2 regions of the Methylobacterium sp. Leaf111 genome follow, and region 2 is predicted to be linked to the other one. Evidence: riboswitches for the same ligand, from Rfam matches in the RefSeq annotation. Region 2 holds a riboswitch; the other holds the start of a gene.

Region 1 (11,113 bases), on a different contig from region 2:
GAGGCCCGGGAGGTTCGCCAGGACCGGCACGGCTGGGAAGCCCGTGGGGACGAAGACCATCGCGGCGTTGACCACGGCCCAGAGTGCCAGTCCGAGCATCGCGGCGCGGGCGTGGCGTTGCACGAGATCGGCGAAGGTGAAGATGCGCGCGGCGAAGAGGTAGCCGACCAGGAACCAGACGTAGCGGTCGCAGAACTCGTCGATCAGTTCGAAACCGGTATGGATCGGCAGGACCTGCAGCAGTGCCGCCCCGCCGAGGAGCCAGGCCGTCGGCACCGGCCGCAGCGCCTTGGTCAGCACCGAGAACACCGCCAGCAGGTAGATGAACCACAGGGTCGAGTAGGGTTCGACCACCGCCAGGGCGAGGTGGGCGACGAAGGCGCCCGGCCCGGCTCCGTCGGTGATCGGGCCGTACTTGAAGGTCGACTGGATCAGCACCCAGAGGACGTAGAAGTAGACGAAGTGCACGAGGCGCCGGTCGAGGAACAGGCGCCAGTCGCGGTCGATGACCCGGCCGAGGAACAGGCCCGACAGCAGGAAGAAGTCCGGGATGCGGAACGGGCGCGCGAAGGCCACCACGGTGTGCAGGAAGCCCTCGCCTTCCATCGCGATCCCGGTGCCGAGCGTCGCATGCATCATGACCACGAGGATGATGCACAGGCCCTTGGCGACATCCACCCAGGCGAGCCGGGCGGCATCCCGCGGGAATCCCGCTGCGCGCTGCCCCGTTCCGTCCACCGTTCCTTCCGCCATGCCTTGTCCCACCGCGACCGCCGCCATGATCCGCCCCCGCCCACAGGACCCCGATCCTTCGGCGCCAGGTCTTAAGGATGGCGATACGGCGAGGACCGCCCGCGGATCATGCCGAACGGAGGGTAAATGCCGGGCCGTGACCGGCTCCGGTTTGGGCCGCGCCTTGCCCGCGTGCTGCCACGCCTCGCCGCCTCAATGCGGGTCGCGCTTGGCGCCCCGGCGGTCGCGGGTCATGCGGGTCGCGGCGTGAAAGTCGTCCGGCTTGGTGCGGACCCAGGCCAGGAACTCCGCCATCTCGGGCGCCGCCCGCAGGGCATCGACGTCGGCGAGGCGCCGGGCGATCTCGGCCTCGCTGAAGCGGGCATGGATCGCCGAATGGCAGATCTGGTGCAGGCGCACGGTGCTGGCCCGCGCCCCGCCCTTCAGCTTCGGGGTCAGGTGGTGCAGGCTCGATTTGGCATGGGGCGGGATCGGCCGCTCGCAGAGCGGGCAGATCACCGGAGGCTTGGCCTGCGGACCGTGCGTCGCCGGGTCGTCGTCGCGCCAGAGTCGGGCTCGTCGTCCCAAGGGTGTCTCCCGTCGGATGCGTGCGTCAGTGGACCGCTGCCGGAACAGGCCGGCGGTGGGCGGGGTCGTTCGGTTGGAACACGGCCGCGGCCTCGCGGTCCTGGGTCCCGAGAATGGAGACGTGGTCGCCGGCGATGACCGTCAGGCGCGTGCGCGGACCGGCCTGCGCCGCCAGCCGCTCGGCATGCGCGAGGGGCACCACCGGGTCGTCCCGGCCGTGGACGATGACGATCGGACCGCCCTCGGCGGCGATGCGCGCATCGGACCGGAAGGTGTCCCGAAGGAGCAGGCTGGTCGGCAGGAAGGGGAAGCGCCCGGCGACGATGGCGGAGAGGGAGTCGAAGGGCGCCTCGAGATAGAGGCCGAGATGCGGCCGGGCCTCGGCCAGGGCCACCGCCACCGCGGCCCCGAGGGAGTGGCCGTGCAGCAGCACCGGGGTTCCGGGGACCCGCGCCTGGACCATCGCGTAGGCCGCCTGTCCGTCGGCGATCAGCCCCGCCTCGCTCGGACTCCCGGTCGAGCCGGGATAGCCGCGATAGGCGATGGCGAGGACGCCCCAGCCCGCCCCGCGCCAGGGAGCGCCGGCAAAGCGCGCCGCACCGGGCTCCGGACGCGAGCCGTTGCCGTGGAAGCTGAGCACCACGGGACAGCCCGGCTCCGGCGCGCGCCAGAACCCGAACAGCCGCTCGCCGTCGGCCGTGGGCAGGCTGATCGCCTCCGTGCCCGGGGGGGGCCGGCCGGGCGGGGGCGGGCGCTCGGCTGCGGAAGGCGCCCGGATAGATCAGGTGCCGCTGGAAGACGGTCAGCAGGGTCACGGCCAGGACGGAGAGACCGAGGATGGCGGTGGCCACGAGGGAAGCGAGAAGGCGCATGCGCTCGATGAAGGGGAAGCCGCGACCGAGCGACGACCCCGGACCGTCGTGGCGGGGCGCCGAACCGCGCCGGACCCTGGGGATGGAGGGGACACTGGGGCGTCCCCGAGAGGTAGGGCTGGACTTTGGCGTGTCACCAGCGATGTTGCGTCGCGTGAATGCTCCCGCGCCCGTCCCTCCCCGAAGCGGCCTCCGGCCCCAAAGCCGCCTCCTGACGACGCGTCACCGGTCCGCCGCGCCCGCACCGGTCCGGCGCGGCGTGGCATGAGGGACGCGTCCGGCCGCGCGGAGGGTATGGGCGGTCCCGGCCTGAGCCCGAACGCGCTCCTCATCGGGCTTATCTTCTGCGGAGTCGGCTTCGGCATCGGCGCCGGGGCGCTCGCGGGCTCGGGCGCCGCCTTCGTGTTCCTGATGTCCGGCTGGGTGCTGGGCCTGTGTCTGCACGAATACGGCCATGCCCGGGCCGCGCTGTCCTGGGGCCTGCCCCCGACCGGCGCGCTCAGCCTCGATCCCCTGCGGGCCCCCAACCCCGTGGTGACCATGCTGCTGCCGGCGCTCTTCACCGTCATGGGGGGCGTGGGATTTCCGGGGGGCGTGGGATTTCCGGGCGACGTGGGATTGCCTGGCCGCGTCGGCGGTCCGCCCGAGGCCGGGTTGAGCCGGGGACGGCAATCGGCGGTGGCCGCCGCCGGCCCGGCGATGAGCGTCCTCTTCCTCGTCGTTCTCGCGCTGCTCTATGCCCTGGCCAGTCCGGGGGCCGAGACGCTGCGTGCGGTGCTCGCCGTCTCGGTGCTGTTCCAGGGCACAGCCCTGGTGCTCGGGCTGATGCCGATCCCAGGGCTCGACGGCTACGGCATCGTCCGACCCTGGCTCTCCGGGCCGCCGGCTTCGCCGCCATCCCCGCCCTGGGCCTTCGTGGACCGGATGGCCCGGCATTCGGGGCTGGTGCTGCTGGGTCTTTTCCTCGTCTCCGCCGCCTTCACCCGGCCGCTGTTCCGCGCCAGCCTGCTGTTGACGGACCTGCTCGGCATCGATCTCGCAGATGTGATCGCAGGTTTCCGGCTGGTGCGCCTGTGGTGATCCGCTCGTGCGGGGCGACCACCGCGAACGGAAGACTTGAACCCATCGTGGAATGATTTGCCGATGCGGTGTGTACGTTAACGAGCCGAGCCGTACTCTTGCGACGCATGCGGAGCCGGTGCGCGGTTCGTCTTGAATTCGGGGCGACGCACCGGCCCGTCGCGATCGTCGAGGCGGGAGGGGGGCATGCGGGACGATGCGCCGGGGCAGGGGACGCCGCCGTCGGCCTACCGCGTGTTGCTGCTGAACAATGCCGGCCGCGTCCTTCGCACCAAGTCCCTCGCGGGCTGCACCGAGGCGGAGGCGCTGGAGCGGGCACGGGCCTTCATGGACGGCCGTTCGGTCGAGCTCTGGGACGGGGGGCGCCTGATCCAGCGGCTCGAGGCACCACACGAACCGACAGCCTGAGCGGAGGAGCGCGGCCCGGGCCTGTCCGCGGCGTTCGGGTCGCGTGGGAACCGGGCTTTCGTGCTAGGTGCGCTCGGTATCCGGATCCGACGCGATCCGGCGCGGCCCGGTGGAGAGACCCTGCGATGGCCCTCAAGACGACGTTCCTGGTGCAGACCTTCGTGCTCAAGCGCAAGCGGCTCTCGCCGGGCGACCGTGAGGTGGCGGTGACGGAGAGCGGGGCCCTGAAGAAGGCCGAGGCGATGGCCGCCCGCTTTCCCGGGACGGCGGCGATCAAGGTCGTGGCCGACGACGAGACGGGGGAACTGGAGAGCGCCACGATCCTCGGCAGCTTCGGCGAGGTGCCGGACGACTTCGCCGAGAGCCTGCAGGGCTCGTGAGGCCCGACGCGTCCGGCCTCCGCGCCCCCGATCAAAGTGCCCTGCGGACGCGAAAGGGCCCCGCCGCGCGGCGGAGCCCCTTCTGATCGTCCCGGAGCCTGTCAGCCGTTACGGGCAGGCGTGGCGCTGACCGTCATTGCCGAGATAGGTCCCGGTGCGGCGGTCGTAGGACCGGAAGCGCTGGACGCAGTAGGCGACGTCCTCGCCGCTGGTCGCGACCTCCGGGGTGGCCTCGTAGCCCGTCGCGGCGTAGCCGCCACCATAGGGCGCGTAACCGCCGTAATAGGCCGGCGCATAGCCGCCGGCGTAATAGTCGTCGCCGTAGTAGCCGCCATAGGCGCTGCCGAGGCCGTAGCCGATCCCGGCGCCGGCGAGACCCAGGCCGAGCCCGAGGCCGCCATAGCCGCGACGGTAGCCGTAGCCGCGCCCGGCATAGGCGCGACCCCGGTTGAACCCACCGCGGTTGAAGCCGCCGCGATCACCCCGTAAGCCGTTGCCGGCAGCGAGGCCCGCCCCGGCACCGACGGCACCGGCGCCCACGCCGATGGTCCCGCCGCGGTTGAACCCGCCGCGGTTGAAGCCACCCTGCGCGAGGCCGCCGCGGAACCCGCCGCCGCCGAAGTTGCCCCCGACATTGCCGCCGCGGAACCCGCCGCCCTGGGCGAGACCACCGCGGAAGCCACCGCCGCCGAAGTTGCCGCCGCGGAATCCGCCGCCACCCAGGCCGCCGCCGTGGAAGCCGCCGCCACCGCCACGGAAACCACCGCCGCCGCCGCCCGGACGTGCGTCCGCGGAGGCGGGAATCATCGAGAGGGCCCCGACCAGGGCGGCCGATGCCAGGAGTATGCGCTTCATGGGAGAACCTGTCGTTCGCATGCCGATCCCGAGGATCGAACTTCTGGTAAAGGAACGCGGGGCCTGACGATAAAGTTCGTTTCAGGCCCTATTCCGTCTCAGTTCGTCGGGCCGGCGATTGACAAAACGGCCGCCGACCTCGAATCTGGAAGCATTCCGAGGGGAGCTCCGAGTGCGGGGGCTGAGATTGGGCGCGACGCCCTGACCCTTGAACCTGATCCGGTTCGTACCGGCGGAGGGACGGGAATTCCAAGACGCGGCGCGCATGTTCAGGCGTCGTCCCATCCGACACCGCCGTTCGCGAGTCCGGATCGTCTCCCACGCCAGGAGCGAACCCGATGAATGCACCCGTTCTTCCGAAGGATCTGCCGCAGGGGCAGGCGCCCACGGTGACCACCGGCCCGATCATGGGCTCGCGCAAGGTCTACGCGGCGGTGGCCGGGCACGACGACATCCGGGTACCGTTCCGCGAGATCACCTTGAGCGATCCGAAGGAGGCGGCGGTGCGGGTCTACGATCCGTCGGGTCCCTACACGGAGACGGATGCGGGGATCGACCTCGGGGCCGGCCTTCCGCTGGTGCGCGAGCCCTGGATCGCCCGGCGCGGCTACGCCACCGTGACCCCGCGCGCGGTCAAGCCCGAGGACAACGGCTTCGTGCCCGAGGACAAGCTCGTGGCCCCGTGTCCGGCCACCCGCGAGATCCGCAAGGCCGCGCCCGGCCAGATGGTGACGCAGTACGAGTTCGCCCGCGCCGGGATCATCACCGAGGAGATGATCTACGTCGCGCACCGCGAGAACCTGGCGCGCGAGACGATGCTGGAGGGCGCCCAGGCGGCCCTGGCCGACGGCAACAGCTTCGGCGCCGCCCTGCCCGCCTTCATCACGCCGGAATTCGTGCGCGACGAGGTCGCCCGGGGCCGCGCCATCATCCCGGCCAACATCAACCACCCCGAGGTGGAGCCGATGGCGATCGGCCGCAACTTCCTCGTGAAGATCAACGCCAACATCGGCAATTCCGCCGTGACCTCGTCCGCCGCCGAGGAGGTCGAGAAGCTGGTCTGGGCGACCCGCTGGGGCGCCGACACGGTGATGGACCTCTCGACGGGCCGCAACATCCACAACATCCGCTCGTGGATCGTACGCAACTCGCCCGTGCCGATCGGCACGGTGCCGATCTATCAGGCTCTAGAGAAGGTCGGCGGCGACCCGCTGAAGCTCGACTGGGAGGTCTTCAAGGACACCCTGATCGAGCAGGCCGAGCAGGGCATCGACTACTTCACCATCCATGCCGGCGTGCGCCTCGCCCACGTGCCGCTCACCGCCCGCCGCGTCACCGGCATCGTCAGCCGCGGCGGTTCGATCATGGCGCGCTGGTGCCTGGCCGGGCACCGCGAATCGTTCCTCTACGAGCGCTTCGACGAGATCTGCGACATCATGCGGGCCTACGACGTGTCGTTCTCGCTCGGCGACGGCCTGCGCCCCGGCTCCATCGCCGATGCCAACGACGCGGCCCAGTTCGCCGAGCTGGAGACCCTGGGCGAACTGACCAAGATCGCCTGGGACAAGGGCTGCCAGACCATGATCGAGGGCCCCGGCCACGTGCCGATGCACAAGATCAAGGTGAACATGGAGAAGCAGCTCGTGGAGTGCGGCGAGGCGCCGTTCTACACCCTCGGCCCGCTGACCACCGACATCGCCCCCGGCTACGACCACATCACGTCGGGCATCGGCGCCGCCATGATCGGCTGGTTCGGCTGCGCCATGCTCTGCTACGTCACCCCGAAGGAGCATCTCGGCCTGCCCAACCGCGACGACGTCAAGGAAGGCGTGATCACCTACAAGATCGCGGCCCATGCCGCCGACCTCGCCAAGGGCCATCCGGCGGCGCAGCTGCGCGACGACGCCCTGTCGCGGGCCCGGTTCGACTTCCGCTGGGAGGACCAGTTCAACCTCTCCCTCGATCCCGACACCGCCCGCGCCTACCACGACGAGACCCTGCCGAAGGACGCCCACAAGGTCGCCCATTTCTGCTCGATGTGCGGCCCGAAGTTCTGCTCGATGAAGATCACGCAGGACCTGCGCGCCGAGGTGCTGGCGATGGAGGCGGCCGGCCAGGTGCTGGGCGAGGCCGCGCCCTTGAGCGCGGCCGAGCGCGAGGCTGGCATGGCGGCGAAATCGGCCGAGTTCCAGGCCGAGGGTGGCAAGCTCTACGTCGACGCGGCGGAGTAGGCCCCCGCGTCCCGGGCCGGCTGGTTTTCGCTGACCGGCCCGGGACAGGCATCGCGGGGAAGGACCGCACGCGGTGCGTGGAATTCCAGAGGCGTGGGTGCGCGCGCGTCGTAGGCATCGGAGAGCGCGCCGATCATGACATCGGCCGCGGCATCGAAGTCGGGCGGCGTGCCCAGCGAAATCTCCCGCTCATAGTTCTCGTTCCGCCGGAGCTGCACGAAGCCCAGCCGGTGAAGGGCCGCCTTCGCGGAGTCGGGCAGGGCATCGCCAGACGCCTCCGGCCCCTGCGCACACCCGCCCGACGCGGCTTCGCAGCGCATCCACGTATCCATGTCGAAGAAGATGCACTGCACGTAGCGCTGATCCGTTCGGACGATGCTCACGGTGAGGAACCGATCCCGGGACGTGCTGCGCGGGCCGCGCAGGTGGATGCTGCTCAGCCGCGCGACCACTTCGCAGCGATGGGCCGCGACGAAGGCGGCGCGGCCGCGAGCGTCCGACGCGGCGTCCGAGATCGGGACGTGGACGATCCCCAGCAGCGCCGCCGCGAACGGCCGCACCCGATTCCACGCCCGTCCGGTGGGGATCATTCCGATGGCCCTGCGTTTCCGTCCCGGACGGGCGTGCCCGATCGCGCGGAGTGCTATCACAGGTTGCGGGGCGCGGCATCGCCCCGGCGCGGTACTCCCGTCGCGTCACGCGAACAGCCCGTGCACGAACCAGCGCGCGGGCGCCTCCATCGTGGGGAAGCCCTCGCGATAGACCCAGAGGCGGCGGCCGGCCTCGTCTTCGACCACGTAGTAGTCCCGCAGCGGACCCGGCGCCCGCCACCACTCGTCGGCGATGCGCTCGGGTCCGTCCGCATGGGCGACGTGGTGCAGGCGCCGGCGCCAGCGGAAGCGGTGCGGCGGCCCGTCGGGGGCCAGCGCGATGACGTCCTCGGCCGCTTCGCCCCGGCTGAGCAGCACCAGCGGGCGCGGCGGCAGGGGCGCGCGGGCTCCCGGATCGGGTCGGCCCGCCTGCGCGGGGAGGCTCGCGCGCCACGGCTCCACGGCCTCGGCCCGCTCGGGCAGGTGGGTCTGGCGAAACCCGAGGCGCATCATCCGCCGGCCGAGGCGCTGGCGCAGGGCATCGCCCAGATGCTCGGTGCCTTCGCCCCCGCCGGGGGCCTCCATCAGGGCCGTCTGGCGTGCCGCGATCGGGCCCGTGGCGGTGACCTCGAGGCCCACCGTCTCGAAGCCGAAGCCGGCATCGAGGGCCGGGCCGAGGCGGTCGAGGCGCAGGGCGAGCAGGCGTCCGATCTGGGCCGGGCAGCGGGTCGGCAGACTCAGGCCGAGGTCGAGGCTGCGCAGGATCCCATCGACGCGGGTCAGGGTCAGCCGTACGGCCCGGGCGCCGAGGCCGGCCGCTTCCAGCCGGGGGGCGATGCCCTCCATCAGACCCATGGCGGTGGCCACGATGGTCTCCGGCTGCCCGATCGGTTCGAGAAAGCCGCGCGCCGCCTGGAATTCGCGCGGGTCCTCGGCGGTGACCAGGGGTTCGGGCCGGTATCCGAGGGCCTGGTCGAGGCGCAGCAGCAGGGTTTCGCCGAAGCGCCGGGCCAGCGGCGCCCGGGGCGCCGTGGCGAGGTCGCCGATCCGGTGCAGGCCGAGGCGGGCCAGGGCCTGCGCCGTGGCCCCATCGAGGCGCAGGGCCGAGACGGGCAGGGCGTGCAGGGCCTCCGCGTTGCAGCCCGGGGCCACGAGGCCGCCCCCGCCGTGGCGCGCCAGGGCGAAGGCGCAGGCCGGCGTGTCGGCGAGGGCGATCCGGGCCGGCATGTCGCGGGTCGACAGCCGCCGGGCGAGGTCTTCCACCAGCGCGGCCTCGCCGCCGAACAGGTGGCTCGCCCCCGCGATGTCGAGGAAGAACCCGTCGCCGCCCTCCGCCGGGCCGTAGGGAGCGACGACGGGCGTGTAGCGCTTGGCCCACAGGCAGAGGCGGTGCAAGGCGGCGGCGTCGGCCTCTGGATCGGCCGGATGGACGGCGACCGGCGTCCCGATCCGGGCGCGGGCCCGGGCCAGGGTTTCACCGGGCACGAGGCCGAGGGCGCGGGCGGCGGAATCCACCGCCACCAGGCGCAGGCCGTTGGCCTCCATGGCGGCCACGACCATCGGGCCGCTGTCGCGGTCGCCGTCAGCCCGAGCGCTGGGCGCGCCGCTCGGGACGGACGCCGCCTGCGCCCGCCTCAGCCGCGTGACCGGCCAGTGCTCCAGCCAGACCGAAACGATGCGCGGCATGATCCCACTCCAGAAGCCAATGTCCGGTCCGCCCGTTGCGGCTCCGGTCGAGGGTCACCTGCCAGCACGGCCGCTCGATGCAGCCGAAGCGGTCGCGCAGGGCCTTGCCGGCGGCGACCCGCCAGCGTGTCGCCGCCACATTGGGGCTCTCCGCCTCCGGCGGCCTCAGGATGAGGAGAAGCAGGTCGGTCCGGGCCGCCGCGAGGTGGAGCCGGCGGCTCTGGGCGAGGGGCAGGGCGGCATCGATGAGGCCCGCCACGGCCGCCAGCCCCTGCGCGCGCAGGGATTCCTCCAGGGCCCGGTAGGCGTCCCCGTCGCTCGCCACCTCGAACAGCAGCAGGCGGCCGGGATCGAGGCCGAGCCCGGCCAGCCCGTGCCCGTAGGGGAGGGGATGCCCCCGGCCCGCCACGAGCAGGGCCTCGCCGCGCACCCGGGCGAGGTGGCGCGCCACCAGCGCAAGGGCGAAGCCCAGCGCCGCCGGCTCGTCGCCCGCCTGCGCCGGGGCGATCTCGTGCAACTGACCGAGGGCGAGGCCGCCCTGTGCGAGGCGCGTATCGACGTCGTGGATGCCGAGGGGCAGGGCGCCCCGGAGGACGGATGCGCCTCCGCGATCGGCCACGAGGGCGCGCAGGGCCGCCAGATCCGGGGGCGCACCCGGATTCGCGGCATCCGGATGTGGCGGATCCGCCGGCAAAGTCTCGGTCTCGGCATCGGGAGGGTCTTCAGGGCTCTGTCTCATCGGCTCCGCTCCATCCCGCTACGCTAAGAACAAAACAGGAACACACTCAATCGGTTTCCGGGGGGATTCGGAATTTCGCCTGCTCATAGGGACTTGGCCTGTGGACGGCTGTGGACGCTTGTGGACGATGGTTTCCGGGCCGGCCGATCCGCCGCGCTTGACCCTATAGCGAGGGCAGGGCAGCACTCCTCACCTGCCGCGCACAAGACGCGGATCAGCCGGGAGAACTCCATGCGTTTCGCTCGTGCCCTCGTGGTCCTGTCGGGCCTGATCACCGTCGCGGGCGGCCTCCCCGCCGCCGCGCAGACGGCGGCCCAGCCCCGGGGCGAGGCCAAGGCGCGCCGGCCCCAGGTCGTGTCGCAGCCGATCCAGGTCTACGATGCCCGCTTCGAGAACGGGGACCTGCGCATCTCCGGCAGCGTGCGCAAGCCCGGCACCGTGGTGGTGCTCGACGAGGACATCTCGATCATCGCCGACAGCCGGGGCCGCTTCGTCTTCCGCCTGCCTTACGTGCCCACCAATTGCATCGCCACCCTGAAGGCGGGCGAGGACGAGCGCGAGGCGGTCATCGCCAATTGCGGCCCCGCCGGCCAGCCCGGCCCGAAGGGCGAGACGGGGCAGAAGGGCGACACGGGTGACAAGGGCGAGACTGGCCCCGCCGGCCCGCAGGGCGTCGCTGGCCTGCCCGGTCCCCTGGGGCCCAAGGGCGAGCTGGGTGTCAAGGGCGAGCCGGGTGCCAAGGGCGAGGTCGGACCGAAGGGGGAACCCGGCCCCAAGGGAGAGACGGGTCCGAAGGGGGACGCCGGACCGAAGGGCGAGACGGGCGCGAAGGGGCCGGCCGGCGAGCGCGGCCCGGCGGGTCAGAAGGGCGAGCCCGGTCAGGCCGCCCTGGCGGCCGCCGCACCCGCATCCCCGTTCCGGGTGGTGCGCCAGGACACCTGCCCGGCCTCGG
Region 2 (11,113 bases):
CGGCGACGCGCCCTTTCTGCAGATCGGGGAACACAAGTACGGTAAGCCGATCCTGGACCGGGCGGTGAAGTACGAGACCGACCTCTACGACGCCCTCAAGGTCGGCCTCGTCTCGATGGATTCGACGATGCGCTCGAACCTTGGCGTCGGCCTGCCCATCGACATCGCGGTCGCCCGTCGCAACGCCCTCGACCTCGAGGTAAACCACCGGATCGAAGCCGGCGAGAGCTACTTCCACGATCTGCGGGAGCGCTGGTCGGCGGCGCTGCGTGCCGCCCATCGGGCGATCCCCCGGCCGCCCTACGGCCCGGCCACGGCGAAGTGATCACGCCCTCGCGCGGCCGAGGAGCCTGAGCGCGCCCTCCGCGAGCTCAACGGTCAGGCGACCCGCCTCAGTCTCGCGGGCAAGGGGCGCCCCCTGCCCGGCCCAGAGGGGCGAGAAGTCGCCGGAGCCGCGTCGCTCGGCCTCGATCCGCAGGGGCTGGAGCCCGATGGCGGCGGTGGGGAAGACCGGCACCTCCGCGTGCCAGGGCCCGAGTTCGCGCATGACGCGGTTCACGAGTCCCCGGGCCGGCTTGCCCGTCAGGACGTTGGTGATCGTGGTGTCCTCGTCGCGGGCGCGGCGCAGGGCCTCCTGGTGCGGCCCCGAGAGACCGGCCTCGGTGCAGCGCAGGTAGGCCGTTCCCAGCTGAACGGCGGAGGCGCCCAGCATGAAGGCGGCGGCGATCCCGCGGACATCGGCGATGCCCCCGGCCGCGATGACGGGCACGTCCACCGCGTCGACCACCTGGGGCACCAGAGCCATCGTGCCGACCTGCGTCGCGGGATCGCCGCCGAGGAACAGGCCGCGATGCCCGCCGGCCTCCGCTCCCTGCGCGATGATCGCATCGACCCCGCGCTCGGCGAGCCAGCGCGCTTCGCGCACCGTGGTTGCGGACGAGAGAATGATGCAGCCGAACGCCCGGACGCGGTCGAGGAGCGCCGCTTCCGGCAGGCCGAAATGGAAGCTGACCACCGCCGGCCGGACGTCGGCGACGGCCGCGAGCATCGCAGCGTCGAAGGGCGACCGCTGTGCCATGACGATCAGAGCCGACGGATCAAGGCCGAGTTCCGCATAGTAGGGCGCGAGCCGGCTGCGCCAGGCGGACTCGCGCGCTGCATCCGGCACGTCCGGCACGTGACAGAAGAAGTTCAGGTTGAACGGCGCGTCCGTTCGCGCCCGAATCGCCGCCGCCTCGTTGCGTACCGTGTCCGGGTTCATCGCCGCGCAGGCGAGGGAGCCGAGGCCCCCGGCCGCGCTGACGCTGGCGGCAAGGGCCGGCTTCGGTCCGATCATCGGCGCCTGGATGATCGGATGCTGCACCGTTACGCGCTCGAGAAAGCGGTTCTTTCCCCACATGCGCGGCCTCCTTGCCTGTCACCGCTCGTCGGATGTCGCGCCGAGGCGGGCGAGATAGGCGCGCGCCTCGGCCACCGGGTCCGCGCCGTGCATCAGCGCGCCCATCACCGCGACGCCGGCAGCGCCCGCAGCGCGGCACGCGTCCACGCTGTCGACCGTGATTCCCCCGAGGGCGATGACCGGTATGCCGAACCCGGCGGCGGTTTCCAGGGCCGCCGCTCCGAGGGCGGGACCGTAGCCGGGCTTGCTCTGCGTCGGAAAGATCGGGCTGAGGGTAGCGTAGTCGGCGCCGGACCGCGCGGCCACCGCGATCTCCTCCAGTGTGTGCGCCGAAACCCCGATGCGACCGCCGGATAGGCGCCGGCGGGCTTCGGCGATCTCGGCCGAGGTGGTTCCACCGGGCAGATGGACTCCGTCGGCCCCGAGCTCGGCGGCGAGCGCCACATCGGCGCCGATGGTCAGTGAACCGCCCTCGGCCTGAACCAGGCGCGCGATATCCCGGGCGAGCGCGCGCCGTGCATCTGGCGCCAGGTCGCGCTCCCGAAACCAGACCCAGCGGGCGCCGGCCCGCAGGAGGCGTTCGAGGGTGGCGCGGAGGTTCCGGACGGCGACCTCCGGTACGTCGGTCGCCGACCTGTCCGTCACCACCAGCAGCCGCGCGGGCAGGCCGCTCATCGCCGTGCGCCGGTAGCGGGCGCGTCGGACGCAACCCAGCTCACGAGCCCACGAGACCGAGTTGCGGGCTCGACGGCTCGGCCCGGCCCCGCTTCGGGATGCGGCCGGCAAGATACGCGTCGCGGCCGGCCTGGACGGCGTTGCGCATGGCACGAGCCATCCGCACGGGATCGTCGGCTTTGGCGACCGCGGTGTTGAGGAGGCAGCCGGCGGCGCCGAGCTCCATGGCGATGACCGCGTCGGAGGCGGTGCCAATGCCGGCATCGACGATCACCGGCACCGGCGAGCGCCGACAGATCAGCTCCAGGTTGGCCGGGTTGGCCACACCCATGCCGGAGCCGATCAGCGAGCCCATGGGCATCACGGCGGCGCAGCCGAGATCGGTGAGACGCTGGCAGACCACCGGATCGTCGTTGCAATAGGGCAGCACGGTGAAGCCGTCGTCGACGAGGTGGCGGCAGGCCTCCAGCAGCTCGGCCACGTCGGGATACAGCGTTTCGCGATCGCCGATGACCTCGACCTTGATCCAGTTCGTGTCGAGGGCCTCGCGGGCGAGTTCGGCGGTCATGATCGCGTCGCGCGCCGTCTCGCAGCCGGCGGTGTTGGGCAGGAAGCGGTGCCCCTTGAGCCGGCGCAGCGTATCCGAGCCGTGCCCCTGGAGCGAAACCCGCCGGATCGAGGCCGTGACCACCTCGGCGCCGGAGGCCGCCACCGCATCGAACAGAATGCTCTGGGTGGGGTAGCCGGCGGTACCGATGAAAAGACGCGAGCCCAGGCTCACACCGCCGATCACCAGCGAGTCAGTGTCGTTCGCGATCTCGGTCATTCCCACCTTCCTGTCATGATGTCTCCCCTTTCGATCATCCGCCCTGCATCGCGCGGACGATCTCGACGCGGTCGCCGTCGCTGAGGGCGGTGAGCGCCCAGTCCCGGCGGCGAACCACGGACCCGTTGAGCGCGATGGCGATGCCCTGAGGGCTCTCGATGCCGGTCTCCTCGGCCTCCTCCCGGAACAGGGCGTCGAGGTCGGCAGCCGTGCTCTCGCGGGCCTCTCCGTTGACCGTGAGCTTCATGCGAACACCCTCTGCGGTGCCGACGCGAAGCGGGCTCGACCAAAATCCCGGGCGTAATCCGGCAGCGTTCCCTCGGCGACCAGGGCCGCGACCGCATCGGCGGTGGCGGGGGCCAGCAGGTAGCCATTGCGGTGATGACCGGTGGCGACGACGAGGCCGGGCGCCAGGGCATCGATGATCGGCGCATCGTCGTCCGAGGTCGGCCGGAAGCCGCTCCAGATCGCCTCCACTGCCATCTCCTCGATGCCGGGCAGGACGCGGCGGGCGCCCTCCAGCAGGGCGTAGAGGCCGCCGGCCGTGACGCCGGGGACGAAGCCGCAATCCTCCACCGTCGCGCCGACGATGAGATGGCCGTCGCTCTTCGGCGCCATGTGAACCTGCTCGGTCCAGACCATGTGGGCGAGGGTGCCGGTGCGGGCGGTGGTCCGCAAGGCGAGGGACTGGCCGCGCAGGGGCCGGACCGGCAGGGCGAGATGATCGGGCAGGAGTCCCGTCTCCCCACTCCAGGCGCCGGAGGCGAGCACGACGGTGTCGGCCCGGCTGATGCCCTGGGCCGTACGGACGCCAGTGACCCGGTCGGCACTCCAATCCAGCGCCTCGACCGCGCAGCCCTCCACGATGGCGACTCCTGCGGCGAGGCAGGCCCGCACGAGGGCGGCCATTACCCGGCTCGGATCGACCTGATGGTCGTGCGGGCAGTACAGGCCGGCGGTGACGGCGGGGCGCAGGCGCGGCTCGCGGGCCCGGGCCTCGGGACCGGTCAGCCAGCGAGCGTCGAGGCCGGAGCGCTTCTGCAGATCGTGCCGGAAGCGCAGGCGCTCGACCTCGTCGCGGCCGATGGCCAGCACCAGGGTGCCCTCCTCTCGGTAGTCGATGTCGAGGCCGGCCGCGGCCTGAAGGGCATCGCGGAAACCCGGCCAGCGCGACAGGCTCTCCAGGGCCAGGGGCAGCAGCGGGTCGGAGCCGGGCTCGTGCTCGGCAGCGGGAGCCAGCATACCGGTGGCGGCGAGGCTCGCCCCGGCGCCGACGGTGTCGCGCTCCACCACGGTCACCGATCGCCCGGCCTGCGTCAGGCGCCAAGCGATCGACAGCCCGATCAGGCCGGCGCCGACGACGACCACGTCACTGCGTGCCGGGGCAACGGCGGCCGGCGGCGCAACGCCATGCGTCCGTCGCAGGTTGAGGAAGGCGTTCGGGGTCACGTCCAACACAATCTCCGCAACAGGCGTCGAGATTGGTGGGGCTGCAGCTTCGCGTCGTGAAGCGTGCCGGGCTCGAGGAGAAACCCGCGGTCCAATCCCTACGCCGGTATGAACCGGGTCAGGTTCGAAGGATTTCCGCGCCGCCATCCGCGAGCGGACGGCCATCGGTTTCTCAGCCCCTTGCCGGGGATCTCCCTGGAACACCCCTGATGTGGGCCGTCCGCGCATCGGGGTCAATCCCCGAGCGGGTCTCAGGCAGCGGGCGGGCGCGCCGGCCGATAGACACCCATGGGTTCGGCGAACCCATCGAGCGCATGTTCGCCGAGAGGCTCCGGCATGTCCCAGAGGAAGTCGACGAAGGGCTTCGTCATCAGGATCGGTTCGCCCAGCGTCCGGTTCAGCCGGGCGACGCGGCTCGCCAGGTTCACGTCGCGTCCAATCACAGTGAAGTCCAGTCGGGCGCCGGAGCCGACATTGCCGTAGGCAGCCTCGCCGTGATGTAGGGCGATGCCGGCGGCCACAGGATTGGCGAAGCGGCCGAGCGCATTAGCCTCCGCGAGGGCCGCCATGGCGCTCTGCGAGGCGGTGAGCGCCCCCTTGGCGGCACCGCCCAAATCGTCTCCGGGCTCACGAAAAATCGCCAGCAGGCCGTCGCCGAGATATTTCAGGACCTCGCCGCCCTCGCGCTCGATGGCCGGCACCAGGCAGTCGAAGAAGATGTTCAGGAGGTCGACAGCCTCTTCCGGCGTCATGTCGGCGGAGATGCGCGTGTAATCGCGCATGTCGGCAAACAGGATCGCCGAGCGGATGCGCTGGACGTGACCGCGACGGATGGAGCCGCCGAGGATCGCCTTGTGCGGCTCGTCGCCGACATAGATCCGCAGGACGTGATCCAGCTGCTTGTTGACGCTGCGCATCTCCATGACCGCCGCCAGTGTCGGCATGACGAAGCGGAGAATCGCCACGTCCTCGTCGCGGAACCCCGCTTCGGATCGGGTGGCGAAGGAGATGCCGTTGCGCGTGCCGTTGGTGAAGAACAGCGGCGCGACGATGTAGTGCCGGTAGCCCTCGGCCTTCAGGTCCGGAATGACAGCGAAGGCCTCATCCGGGGTCTCGGCGAGATCGAGGATCAGCCACGCGCCGGTTTCGTGAACACGGAAGAACGGGCTTGCCCGATAGGCCTTGTCCGACGCTTCCCCATGCGGGAACAGACGGACCGTGGAGCCCGTCTCGCGGGTCCAGAACCGCCCGACGCCGGAATACTCGGAATGCAGGGCGTCGATGGCCGTGGTGGCGCGGTCCACCGGCACATCCAGCGCGATCAGGCGTTCGGCGAGGCCGGAGAGCAGGTCTTCCGCTTTCGGCATGCGGGCCCCCTCGCTCAGCAGCCAGTCGCGCAGGGCCACGCATTGCTGGAGGGCGCCGAAGGGGACGTCGGCCGCCTCCGAGCCATCGGCTTCGGCGGTGGGGGAAGGCTGGGGCGGGCCTTGATCGAGCATATGGCCAAGGTGGGTTGGAAGATGGCTTCCGGCAACGGCCACCGCTCTGGTTTCGTGCGTATCGTGCCGGCGTCACCGCTTCAACAGTGCAGACTGGGCCGGACGCCGGAGCCGACGCCGTTCGGCGCGCTTCATGCGCATCGATGGCCGGGAAGTCGAAACGAAAGAGCCGACCCCGAGAGGAGCCGGCTCATTCGCAGGGGTCGTTGGCCGGGGCGAGCCGGCGCAAACGAAGATGTCAGTTGTCGAGGAAGCTGCGCAGCTTGCGCGAGCGGCTCGGGTGCTTGAGCTTGCGCAGAGCCTTCGCCTCGATCTGACGGATGCGCTCGCGGGTTACCGAGAACTGCTGGCCGACCTCCTCGAGGGTGTGGTCGGTGTTCATGCCGATGCCGAAACGCATGCGCAGCACCCGCTCCTCGCGGGGCGTGAGCGAGGCGAGCACGCGCGTCGTGGTCTCCCGCAAGTTGGATTGGATCGCCGCGTCGATGGGCAGGACGACGTTCTTGTCCTCGATGAAGTCGCCGAGGTGGCTGTCCTCCTCGTCGCCGATCGGAGTCTCGAGCGAGATCGGCTCCTTGGCGATCTTGAGAACCTTGCGCACCTTCTCCAGCGGCATGGCCAGCTTTTCAGCCAGTTCCTCCGGGGTCGGCTCGCGACCGATCTCGTGCAGCATCTGGCGCGAGGTCCGGACGATCTTATTGATCGTCTCGATCATGTGCACCGGGATGCGGATGGTGCGGGCCTGATCGGCGATCGAGCGGGTGATCGCCTGCCTGATCCACCAGGTGGCGTAAGTCGAGAACTTGTAGCCACGCCGGTACTCGAACTTGTCGACGGCCTTCATCAGGCCGATGTTGCCCTCCTGGATCAGATCCAGGAACTGCAGGCCGCGATTGGTGTACTTCTTGGCGATGGAGATCACCAGGCGCAGGTTGGCCTCGATCATCTCCTTCTTGGCCTGGCGGGCTTCGCGTTCGCCCTTCTGGACCATGTTAACGATCTTGCGATACTCGCCGATCTCGAGGCCCGTCTCCGACGCGAGGGTCAGGATCTGCTCGCGCAGCCGGGCGACCTCGCTCGATCCCTTTTCGACGAGGTTCTTCCAGCCACGGCCGCCGAGGCTGCCGACGCGCTCCATCCAGTTCGGGTCGAGCTCCCAGCCCTGGTAGTGGCGCAGGAACTCGTCGCGGGCGACGCCGTGGCTCTCGGCGTAGCGCATCAGGCGGCCCTCATGGGAGATGAGACGCTTGTTGATGTCGTAGAGCTGCTCGACCAGGGCCTCGATGCGGTTGGCATTGAGGGAGAGCGACTTCACGTCGGTGACGACGGCGTCCTTGAGCTCCTCCTGCTTGCGCTCCTGCGCATCGGTGCGGGTGCCGCCCGAGGCCTTGAGCTCGGCGTGCTCGATCTGCAGCTTGCGCAGCTTGCGATAATTGTTCGCTATGTTGTCGAACGTCTCGAGGACGCGCGGCTTGATCTCCGTCTCCATGGCCGCCAGGGAGACGTTGTTCTCCATGTCATCCTCGTCGTCGCCCTCGGGCGGCGTCGGCGCGTCGCCCTCGGCGTCCTCGCTCTCCTCCGTGCCGTCGGCGATCTGCATCGCGTTCTTGGCGTCGGGGCCCGCATAGGTCGCTTCGAGGTCGATGATCTCGCGCAGGAGCACCCGGCCGTCGACGAGTTCGTCGCGCCAGATGATGATGGCCTGGAAGGTCAGCGGGCTCTCGCAGAGCCCGGCGATCATCGCCTCACGACCGGCCTCGATGCGCTTGGCGATGGCGATCTCGCCCTCGCGGGACAGGAGCTCCACGGAGCCCATCTCGCGCAAGTACATGCGCACAGGATCGTCCGTGCGGTCGGTGGGCTCCTTGGTCGTCTCGGCGCGCAGGGCGACGGGCTTGGTGGGGGCGATCTCAGCGACCTCGGTCCCCTCCGCCCCGTCCTCGTCGTCGGCCTCGCCGTTGCCCTTGGCCTCCGTCGTCTCCTCGGTCTCCTCCGCCTCGACGACGTTGATGCCCATCTCCGAGAGCTGCGACAGCACGTCCTCGATCTGGTCGGGGTCGGACTGACCGTCGGGCAGAACCTCGTTGATCTCCTCGTAGGTGATGTAGCCGCGCTTCTTGGCGAGCTTCACCATCCGCTTGACGGAGGCATCCGTCAGATCGAGGAGCGGCCCGTCGGTCTGTTGCTCCGGAGCAGCATCCGTCTCGTCCCGTTCCGTTGCCTTCGTCGCCATGGTCCGCCTATGGTTGTCGTGTCAGCATCGCGCGGGAGCATGTCGCTCACTCCGCGTCGTCGACGCTGAAATGCATGTGATGTGCGGTCCGCCGAAGTGACAGCCGCGTCGAAGTCAGATCCCGGTATGCAAGCGAGACGCTTGACCGATTGTTAACCATGAGCCGCCAATGGCGGCCGAATTCGTTCGCGGTGCGCGTCTCAGGGTGTCGACGCCTCATCCGGCACCACCTCGTCCGCCTCCGCACCAGCGATGACGGCCATACGGGCCTTTACGTCGCACAGCCAAGCGAAGTTCGCCTCCGTCTCGTCCTCGACCAGGGCCCGCTCAGCCAAGCGGAGTTCGCTATTTAGCGCTCCAGACTTGCGGTGCAAGATCACGGCCTGACGCAATGCGTCTTCGAGACGCACAGGATCGGCATGCGCGTCAAGGGTCCATCGATCGCCCGGGCGCACATGACTGGCGAGCCGGGAGGCGGCTTCCGTGAGCCCCGCCCGCTTCAATCGGCTCTCCAGAACCTCGACGCCGGGCTGATCCGCGTCGGCGTGGCTGTCGAGCAGGAGGGAGCGCAACGCCTGCGCATCCGGGTCGCCCAGTTCGAGCTCGGCGAGATCCTCCGCCTCGATCCCGAGCAGTTCGGGGTGGACGAGGAGGCTGGAGACGATCATCGCCTCGCGGTCGCGAAACGCCACCGGGCCGGAGGCGCTGGTCTCGCCGGCATAGAGCGGATTGAACTTGGTGGTGATTCGCGGCGAGGGTGGCGGATCGCCCGGACGGGGCTGGCGCTGGAAGGCGGGTCGCGCGGAGGCCGCCCGCGGCTCCCAGGGGCCGCGGCGCCCGGAGGCGGCCTGCGGAGAGAGCGCGCGCAGGCGGCCCTCGATCTCGTCCCGGTAGAATCCCCGCACGGTCTCGTCGCGGATGGAGGCGACCATCTCGCGCAGCGATTTGGCGAGACCGGCTCGCCGCTCGGGCGTATCGAGCGGCGCCCCGTCGGTGGCGCGCGACCACAGCACTTCGACGAGGGGCCGGGCCGCGTCGAGCACCCGGTCGATGGCCGATTTTCCCTCGGCGCGCAGGAGGTCGTCGGGGTCCTGGCCCTCGGGCAGCATGGCGAAGCGCAGGGACTTGCCCGGCGTCAGGCCGGGCAGCGCCACATCGAGGGCCTTGAAGGCCGCACGCTGGCCGGCGCCATCGCCGTCGAAGCATAGGATCGGTTCGTCGGCGTTGCGCCAGAGAAGGCCGATCTGCTCCTCGGTGAGCGCCGTGCCAAGGCCCGCCACCGCGTTGGGATGGCCCGCCAGGGTCATGGCGATGACGTCGACGTAGCCCTCGACGGCGATGATGACGCCGCGATCGTGCGCAGGCTTGCGGGCCTGGTGCAGATTGTAGAGGAGCTGCCCCTTGTGGAAGAGCGGCGTCTCCGGCGAGTTCATGTACTTCGCCTTGGCGTCCTTCTGCATCGCCCGGCCGCCGAAGGCGATGACGCGCCCGCGCGAATCGGCGATCGGAAACATCACCCGGTCGCGAAATTTGTCATAGGGAACGCGGATGTCCTCGCCGGCCACGAGCAAACCGAGCTCGACCATCAGATCGCGGTCGACATCCTTGGCGGCGAGGTGGTCGCGCAGAGCGTAGCGGTCACCGGGCGCGTAGCCGAGACGGAAGCGGCTCCGGGTCTCCGGGCCGAGCTGGCGCCGGTCGAGATAGGCGCGTGCCTCCGCACCGGCGCGGCCGCGCAGCTGCTCCTCGAAGAACGCGGCGGCCATCTCCATGACGTCGAAGGCCCCGGCGCGCTTGGTCTCCTGCTCGCGGGCATCGGCGCTCGGCGCCGGCAGGGTCACGCCGGCCTCCGCCGCCAAACGCTCCACCGCCTCCGGAAAGCTCAAGCCCTCCGTCTCCATCAGGAAGGTGAAGACGTCTCCGTGCTTGCCCGAGGAAAAGCAGTGATAAAACTGCTTCTGGTCGTTCACGTAGAACGAGGGCGACTTCTCGGCATTGAACGGCGACAGACCGCGCCACTCGCGGCCCGCTTTCTTCAGCCGGACGCGCCGCCCCACGATATCGGATGCGGGCAGGCGCGCACGGATCTCTTCAAGGATGTGGGGCGGGTAACGCACGGCAAGAACCGGACCTCTGCGGCCGCTCATCTTAGCGACCCGGGCTTAAAGAGTCCCCAACGCCGATGCGGGGCGCTGGGACGCCCTCAGGCCTTTGCGTTCAGCGCCTCTTTCACGAGGCCGCTCGCCTTGGCGAAGTCCATGCGGCCGGCATAGGCGCCCTTCAGGGCGGCGATGACCTTGCCCATGTCCTTGGGCCCGGCGGCGCCCACTTCGGCCACGGCCTTGTCGATGGCCGCCCGGGTCTCGGCCTCGTCCATCTGCTGCGGCAGGAAGCCGGCGATGATCGCGACCTCGTTGCGCTCGTTCTCGGCGAGCTCGGGCCGGCCACCCTGGTCGTAGACCGCGGCCGATTCGTTGCGCTGCTTGATCATCTTCTGCAGGAGCGCGAGGATTTCCTCCTCGGAGGCCGGCTCCTTGCCGAGGCCGCGCGCCTCGATGTCCTTGTCCTTGAGGGCGGCCTGGATCATCCGGACGGTGGCGAGCTTCGCCTTGTCGCCGGCCTTCATGGCCTCCTTCATCTCGGTGGTGAGACGGGCGCGCAGCATGGTGTGACTCCTAGAAAATGCGGGACCCCGGAACGGCGGGATTCCGGACGGCGGATCGATGGCGTGGTCTGCGAATTGCTGCGCGAACCGGGGTTCTTGAGACGCGCCGACGCGAGGGCCACATTGACCCTAACGCGGCGCGCTCGCTATGAGCGCCGCACGACAAGCCGCCCGCATGCGCCGCTCACGGCGCCGGGATCGGCCGGACATAAGCGAGATCACGCCGATGCTGCAAGATGAAGGCGTCCACACGCCTGCCGTGCCCGCGCCCCCCGCTCCCTGGGCCGAGCCCCTGGCCACCGCGCTCCTGGTCCTGGCGGACGGGACCGTGCTGGAGGGATTCGGAATCGGCCAGACCGGACTCGCC

Evidence for each region. A riboswitch is a leader RNA that binds a small molecule or an ion and turns the genes downstream of it on or off. The one in region 2 is predicted to bind thiamine pyrophosphate.
Region 1: linked by a shared signal. The riboswitch ahead of thiC (phosphomethylpyrimidine synthase ThiC) and the one ahead of thiO (glycine oxidase ThiO) in region 2 are both predicted to bind thiamine pyrophosphate.

The regions. Positions count from the first base shown of each region.
Region 1 is NZ_LMNE01000045.1:122,153-133,265, forward strand. It holds gene ASF41_RS17390 (acyltransferase family protein) at 1-753, opposite strand, end outside; gene ASF41_RS17395 (hypothetical protein) at 946-1,320, opposite strand; gene ASF41_RS17400 (alpha/beta hydrolase) at 1,346-1,963, opposite strand; gene ASF41_RS17405 (hypothetical protein) at 2,457-3,272, shown strand; gene ASF41_RS17410 (hypothetical protein) at 3,459-3,680, shown strand; gene ASF41_RS17415 (hypothetical protein) at 3,806-4,060, shown strand; gene ASF41_RS17420 (BA14K family protein) at 4,169-4,915, opposite strand; TPP riboswitch at 5,065-5,173, shown strand; gene thiC (phosphomethylpyrimidine synthase ThiC) at 5,254-7,146, shown strand; gene ASF41_RS17430 (TY-Chap domain-containing protein) at 7,125-7,736, opposite strand; gene ASF41_RS17435 (DNA polymerase Y family protein) at 7,842-9,422, opposite strand; gene ASF41_RS17440 (ImuA family protein) at 9,319-10,161, opposite strand; gene ASF41_RS17445 (collagen-like protein) at 10,393-11,113, shown strand, end outside.
Region 2 is NZ_LMNE01000034.1:8,981-20,093, forward strand. It holds gene ASF41_RS15170 (hypothetical protein) at 1-325, shown strand, start outside; gene ASF41_RS15175 (nitronate monooxygenase family protein) at 326-1,399, opposite strand; gene ASF41_RS15180 (thiamine phosphate synthase) at 1,418-2,074, opposite strand; gene ASF41_RS15185 (thiazole synthase) at 2,115-2,900, opposite strand; gene thiS (sulfur carrier protein ThiS) at 2,935-3,147, opposite strand; gene thiO (glycine oxidase ThiO) at 3,144-4,349, opposite strand; TPP riboswitch at 4,427-4,555, opposite strand; gene ASF41_RS15200 (adenylate/guanylate cyclase domain-containing protein) at 4,601-5,848, opposite strand; gene rpoD (RNA polymerase sigma factor RpoD) at 6,087-8,081, opposite strand; gene dnaG (DNA primase) at 8,282-10,198, opposite strand; gene ASF41_RS15215 (GatB/YqeY domain-containing protein) at 10,285-10,746, opposite strand; gene carA (glutamine-hydrolyzing carbamoyl-phosphate synthase small subunit) at 10,973-11,113, shown strand, end outside.